2 linked regions of the Methylosinus sp. H3A genome follow. The protein of the gene in region 2 binds, or shares a complex with, the protein of the main gene of each other region. Links are inferred from orthologs where the notes say so. Each region holds a gene or a part of one and is shown on either strand. Other genes may lie near its edges.

Region 1 (3,308 bases), 2.5 Mb from region 2 along the record:
GCGGCGTCGATCTCGGCTTTCGTCAAAGCGATGCCGGTCTGCGCGAGGTCGATATGGTCGAAGCGCTTGGAATAATCGATCAGCGCCTCGTCGCCGCGGGCCGCCACATCCTCGATAATGCCGCGGACGGTGTCGTCGACGTCCTGGGCGGCCTCGCGTTTCGTCGCCAGCAGCGCCGAGAAGCGCTCCTCGAAATCCGCCGCCGACGCATCCAATCGCCAAGTCATGTTCTTCTCCAACCGGTATTTCCGGTTGTCATGACCTTGCCTCGCCGTCTTCGTCAAGCTCATGTGACGGACAGGCCTTCGCCGCCCAGCGCGGACCGAGGTCTTGGAGGCGGGCCTCGACGCACTCCACATCCAGGGAAATCGCCGCTCCGCCGGCGAAAATCAGCGTCACCACGCCCCCCGGCGGCTCGGCGGCGGGCTCGAAAGTGACGGCGAGAAGCTCCAAAATCGCATCAGGCCTGTCGCGGGCGATTTTGAGCTGGCGGACCCGCCGCACCCCGTCGAAATGGACGCCCGAGTGGCAACGCTCGCGTCTGCCCTGCTCGGCGGCGGCCCAATCATAGCGGCAGCCGACGAAGGCGAAACGGCTCTGCTCGGGCAGAAAGGCGATATCACCGACCCGCACCAGAGCGTCCTGGAGCAGAGCGGAGAGGCAAGAGAGATCCTCGGCGTCCATTGCCTGGAGCCTCAGACCATCGGACTGTGGCGACGACGAGCGCTTGAACATGGAGCGGGCCTCCTGTTCGAGCATATGGCGAGCGCCTTTTCGCTGTGCAACCGCGCCGCTGAGGCGATGGCGCACGCCGAGTGAAAATTTGCCGCGTGGTTTCAAAAGAGTGAGCCCTGGTCGCCGCCGCCCTTGTCTTTCCCGCGCTTCGGCCGTGCGGCAGGGGCCGGAGCGGGTGACGCGCCGCCGGATTCCGCCTGCGCGGCGATATGGCCGTCGGAAAATTGCACATCCAGCCTTTGGCCCGGCGTGACATCGGCCGCCTGCCGCAGCAGCGCGCCGGTCTCGTCGCGCACCAGAGCGAAGCCGCGCGCCAGCACCTGCTCATAGCCGAGCGTCTTGCGCAGCTGATCGAGCCTATCGAGCCGCGCCTGCCGCTCATCGAGAATGCGGATGTAGGCCGAGCGCAGGCGCTGCTCGGCATTGTCGAGCCGCCTCTGCGCGCTCTCCGCCTCGCGGAGGGCCAGAGAGCGCCGCGCGACGAGGCCCTGGCGCAGCCTCGCCTGCAGGCCCTTCAGCCGCTCGGAGGCGCGCGCCAGCTCCGCCTGCGGCGAATGGCGGGCGAGCACCTGGGAGACGCGGGAGAGCGTGAGCCGCCTGCCATCCAGCGCGCGTCGCAAATTGCCGCGCAGCCGCTCGCCGGCGCGATCGGCGCGTTGGGCGGGCACCAGCAGCAATTGCGCGCCCGCGGGCAGCACGCGCTGCAACGAGGCGAGCTGCCGCCGATTGGCGTCCAAAAGCCGCCGTTCCGCCCCCGCGAGGCGCCGGGCGAGCGTCGCCGTATGCTCCACCAGCTCGGCGCGCACGGGCACGCATTTTTCTGCGGCGCCTGTGGGAGTGGGCGCGCGCAGATCGGCGGCGAAATCGATGAGCGTGGTGTCGGTCTCATGGCCGATGGCCGAGACCAGCGGAATGGCGCTCGCCGCCGCCGCGCGCACCACGATCTCCTCATTGAAGCCGAACAAATCCTCGAGCGAGCCGCCGCCGCGCGCGACGATCAGCACATCCGGCCGAGGAATAGGCCCGCCCGCGGGCAGGGCGTTGAAGCCGTCGATGGCGGCGGCCACTTCCGTGGCGCAGGTCTCCCCCTGCACGCGAACCGGCCATACCAGCACGCGGCGCGGGAAACGATCGAGCAGCCGATGCAATATGTCGCGAATCACGGCGCCGGTCGGCGAGGTGACGACGCCCACGACGAGGGGCAGAAAGGGCAGGGGCTTTTTGCGCTCGGCGTCGAAGAGCCCCTCGGCGGCGAGGCGCTTGCGCCGCTCGTCGAGCAAAGCCATCAGCGCGCCGGCGCCGGCCGGCTCCAGCGTCTCGATGACGATCTGATAGGAGGATTTGCCCGGAAAGGTGCTGATCTTGCCGGTGGCGACGACTTCCAGCCCCTCCTGCGGCTTCACGCGCAGGCGCAGGAAGGTCATCTTCCAGATCACGGCGTCGAGACGGGCGTTCTGGTCCTTGAGGCTGAAATAGACATGGCCGGAGGAATGCGGCCCGCGATAATTGGTGATCTCGCCGCGCACCCGCACATGGCCGAAGCGATCCTCCACCGTGCGTTTGAGCGCATTGGCGAGCTCGGAGACGGAGAGCTCCGGCACATTGGGCCCGGCGACGATCGGCGGGGCGGGATCGTCGCCCTCGGGGGCGGGGGATTTGGCGGGACGCTTGGCCATACGGGAGATATGGCCGATTTTGCGGCTTCCCGCGAGGGGGGCTGGCCGGCGGCGGCCGAACCGTCACCGGAATTTTTCGGCGATCGCCAGCTCCACGGCTATCGTCTCGCGAGAGCTTCGACTCTGGAAAGGTGGCTCATCCCTTCATGAGATCGGCATATATGTTTCCGAGCACGGGATCGCGATCGTCGAGCGGTCGGTGATCTGCTTCGGCATAGGGTGAAACGCTCGTGTTTTTCTTCGTGAACACGACCTCCTTATAGCCGACCGTTTTCGCGACCTCGGCGAGAGATGCGTGCGAGAAGATGGAGAGATGCCCCCATTGCCTCTCGCCGGTATAGACGCCTTCCAATCCGCGCGAAAAATCGGACCTCGTTTTCATTGTCCAGATTATGTCGGGCGTATTCACTCGGTGCCAGCACCCGGGCTTCAGTACACGGAGAGCTTCGGCGAGAAAGCGGAATTGATCCGTCTGGTCGAGATGCTCGATGAAGTCTTCATGAAAGATATAATCGACGGAATTCTCCGCTATGTCCCAATGCATGTCAACGCAGGGGAAAAGGAAGTAGTCCTCGAAATGGCCGAAGGAGAAGTTGGCGTTGGCAAGCACCCGGTCGACGTTCAAGAAACCGCGGCGCGGGAATTCGCCGGCTCCCACATAGAGTTTGACCGGCTTGCCTTGCGCTGTGAGCTGCTCCACGCGCGATCTGAATCGCGTCATCTCCTCGGCGGCCGATCCGTGCGTTTTGATGCGGTCGACGCGATCTGGATGCACGAGCGTGAATGATTCCCAGGCGCGGGGAAGTAATCGATCGGTCGTGACGGAAAAACTTTCTCCGTCTGCGCATAAATAATATTCGCCTATTCTAAAATAAAACACTCCATTATTATCGATAA
Region 2 (3,246 bases):
GCCGGGCTGACGCGCATTCGTCCCGTCATCATGACCGCGGCGGCGATGTTCGTCGGCCTTCTGCCCATGTCGCTCGCGCTCGGCGACGGCGCCGAGCAGAACGCCGCGCTGGCGCGCGCCGTGATGGGCGGCATCGCCTTCGGTACATGTTCGACTCTGCTCTTCGTGCCCTTTCTCTATTCGATCCTGCGGCGCGCAGACGTGAAGCCTCTGAGGGATTATCTATGACCGAGATGTCGCAGCCGCAGGGACGCGGATTCGCTTCGACCGGCGTCGGCGTGCGCGAGGCGCCGCCGCCGCGTTTGAGAAAGCTGCCTTTCCTGATTCTGCTCGCTCTGCTCGCCATCGTGCTGCTCATCGGCATGCGCCGCCATGCGGCGCGCGAGCATGACGCGCAGGTCTTCCAGCAGGAGCAGGCCAACGCGCTGCTCAATTTGCGCGCGGCCAAGGTCACCAAGATCGCCGGCCCCGTGCATATAGAGCTGCCCGGCCAGACGCTCGCATGGGAGCAGGCGCGTCTCTTCGCGCGCGCGACGGGCTATATCGCCGAGCGTCGCGTCGATATCGGCAGCAAGGTGAAGCAGGGCGATCTGCTCGTTCGCATCTCCGCGCCCGATCTCGACCAGCAATATGCGCAGGCGCAGGCGCAGCTTCTGCTCTACAAGGCGCAGCTGCTGCAATCCAAGGCGCAGGTGGAGCAGACCAAGGCCAATCTGAACCTCGCCAAGCTCACCTACGGCCGCAGCTCGCAGCTCGTCAAAAACAATTATGAGAGCAAGCAGAACAACGACATCAACGCCGCCAATGTCGAGACGCAGACGGCCAATCTTCAATCCGCGCAGGCGGGAGTCGAGGTCGCGCAGGCCAATATCGCCGCAGCGCAGGCCAATGTCGATCGGCTGAAGCAACTCGTCGAATTCAAGCAGGTGTCGGCGCCGTTCAAGGGCGTGGTGACGGCGCGCAATATAGAGGTCGGCGATCTCGTCAGCGCCGACGCCAATAGCGGCACGCCGCTCTTCTCCATGGCGCGCGACGATATTCTGCGTGTGCAGGTCTCGGTGCCGCAGTCGGAGGCGGCGGGCCTCGTCGATGGGCTCGAGTCCAAAGTGCTGGCGCCGGAAATGCCGGGCAAGGTTTTCAAGGGACGCATCGCGCGCAACGCCAACTCGCTCGCCTCGGCCTCGCGCACTCTGCTCACCGAGGTGGACGTGCCCAATCCCACCGGCGAGCTGCGGCCGGGCATGTTCGTGCGCGTGGTGCTGGAAATTCCGCGCCCGCGGCCGCTGGTCAATGTTCCGGCGCAGGCGCTGCTCTTCGGGGCGGACGGGCCGCGCGTCGTGGTGATCGACAAGGACGATGTCGTGCGCGTCGCCAAGATCGTCATCGCCCGCGACTTCGGCGCCAATGTCGATGTGGAGCAGGGCCTCACGGGCGACGAGACGGTCGCCATCGACCCGCCCGTCGACATTCGCGACGGCCGCAAAGTGTCGATCCGCAAGTGAGGCGTTCTGAAGCGAGGCGCTGAGCTCGCGCGCGGAGACGTTGAATAGCTCTCACTCGACGTCGAGCGGCGCTGTTCCTTTGGGCGCGCCATCGGCCCCGAGCGTGATCTTCTCTATGCGGGCCTCGGCCTCGCGCAGCAGCGTGTCGCAGCGCTTTTTCAGCGCTTCGCCGCGCTCATAGAGCTTCACCGAATCGTCGAGCGAGACGCTCGCTTTCTCGAGCTTGCCTACGATCTCCTCGAGCTCCTGGATCGCCTTTTCGAAGGGCAGCGCGTCTATATCGGAATTGGCGTCGGACAATTGGTTTCCCTTCGGCTCGAGGCTGCGCCGCCGGGAGAGCTGCGGCGGGCGCTTCAGTCGCTTTCTACCACGAAATGCTGCGGGAAGGGGGTGCCGCCGCCGTCGATCTGGCCTGCGGCGCCGGCCGCGCGGCGCAGGTTGGGCCGCGCCAGCACGGGGCGCAGAATGGCCGGGATCACGGCGCGGTTGATATAGGCGCCGAAGCAGGTGTGCAGGCCATAGCCCCACAAAATATACTCGCCCCAGGGACGATCGACGCGGAACTCGTTGGGCTTCTCGATGCGCAGCGGATCGAACATGGCCGACAGATTGGCGGCGAGCACCATGGCGCCCTCCGGAATCTTGCGGGCGCGGAATGTGTTGGCGGCGATCACCGTCGAGCGGTTGGCGCGGCGATAGATGACCGGATTGACCGGATTGAAGCGCAGCGCCTCGAAGAGATAGGCGCCGAGCAGCGCTTCGTCCCCGGCCTGCGCCGCCGCCTGCGCGCCGGCCAGCGCCTCGGGCCGGTCGAGCAATTGGTCGAGCGCCTGCACTGAGGCTTTGGAAATGGTCGGGATCGCGCCGATGACGAGGCCGATGAGATTGTTGCGTATCGCGAGATCGTCGAATTCCGGCGCGCCCTTCTGCAGTTCCAGCGCGCGGCCGAGCACATCATCCTTCTTCTCGCCGCTCGCCTTGCGCGCCACGATCGCCGCGTCTATGGCGGCGCGTAGATTTGCGGCCGCCATCAGCGCCCTGGTCTCGATCGCCGGATCGCCCTTGAGATCGACGAACAGCCACCAGAACAAATTCGTCGCCCATTGGATGGCGTCCGTCTCGGCCTGCGCCGACACGCCGAAATAATCGGCGACGATGGCGGAAGGGACGCGCAGCGTCAGCTCCTGCGGCACGTCGATGCGCGTCGGAAAGGCCGCGGCGTAGGCCTCGGCGCGGGCGCGGGCGAGCGGCGTCACCAGGGCCTCGACGTCGTCGCGGCGCATGGCCAGCTTCATCAGCGAGGTGTCGTGCTGATATTGCGCCGTATTCTGCATGCCGAGGAAGAAATTGGCGCCGCCGGTGATGGCGCGCATCTTCGGCTCGTAGACGACGGCGAAATCCTCCTCGCGGTCGAGCACCTCGATCACATCGCTGGCGCGCGTGACGATCGCCGTGGCGTTGTTCTCGTAGCTGGTGATCAGTTGCTTGCCGATGACGAAATTCGGCAGCACGGCGCGCAGCACCGCGAAAGCCTTGATCTGCGAGCTCGGCAGAGTGAGCGCGCCGAGCGCTCTCTCCTTCAGCGTTCCCTTGCCGGTGAGCAGCGCGCGCAACGTCACTCCCAGCAGGGAGAAGAAGGCGACGACGGCGTCCGCGAGCGTCAGCGCGTAGGCGCGTAGAGCGGCGAAGATATTCTTCAACAATGTCATCGTCTTCTATCCTGCTCGCAGCTTCAGGTCGGATC

The links.
Region 1: the proteins of IY145_RS06820 (region 2) and xseA are in contact, whole or in part, in a cryo-EM structure (PDB 8TXR), measured with the Escherichia coli proteins. The link is inferred for Methylosinus sp. H3A from one-to-one orthologs.

What each region holds. Positions count from the first base shown.
Region 1 is NZ_JADNQW010000005.1:3,274,048-3,277,355, forward strand. What follows is about bases 125-3,119. They hold xseA (exodeoxyribonuclease VII large subunit), read right to left. Parts: upstream 2,412-3,119; coding sequence 837-2,411; downstream 125-836. Other genes in these bases: hisD (histidinol dehydrogenase), read right to left, coding at 125-227; IY145_RS18050 (DUF2948 family protein), read right to left, coding at 256-735; IY145_RS18060 (class I SAM-dependent methyltransferase), read right to left, coding at 2,548-3,119. Outside these bases: more of hisD, read right to left, coding at 1-124; more of IY145_RS18060, read right to left, coding at 3,120-3,308. UniProt on the Escherichia coli protein: Bidirectionally degrades single-stranded DNA into large acid-insoluble oligonucleotides, which are then degraded further into small acid-soluble oligonucleotides.
Region 2 is NZ_JADNQW010000005.1:795,210-798,455, reverse strand. Bases 179-3,111 are described here. They hold IY145_RS06820 (exodeoxyribonuclease VII small subunit), read right to left. Parts: upstream 1,803-3,111; coding sequence 1,554-1,802; downstream 179-1,553. Other genes in these bases: IY145_RS06815 (cytochrome P450), read right to left, coding at 1,856-3,111; IY145_RS06825 (efflux RND transporter periplasmic adaptor subunit), read left to right, coding at 225-1,502; IY145_RS06830 (efflux RND transporter permease subunit), read left to right, coding at 179-228. Outside these bases: more of IY145_RS06830, read left to right, coding at 1-178; more of IY145_RS06815, read right to left, coding at 3,112-3,211; IY145_RS06810 (hypothetical protein), read right to left, coding at 3,235-3,246. UniProt on the Escherichia coli protein: Bidirectionally degrades single-stranded DNA into large acid-insoluble oligonucleotides, which are then degraded further into small acid-soluble oligonucleotides.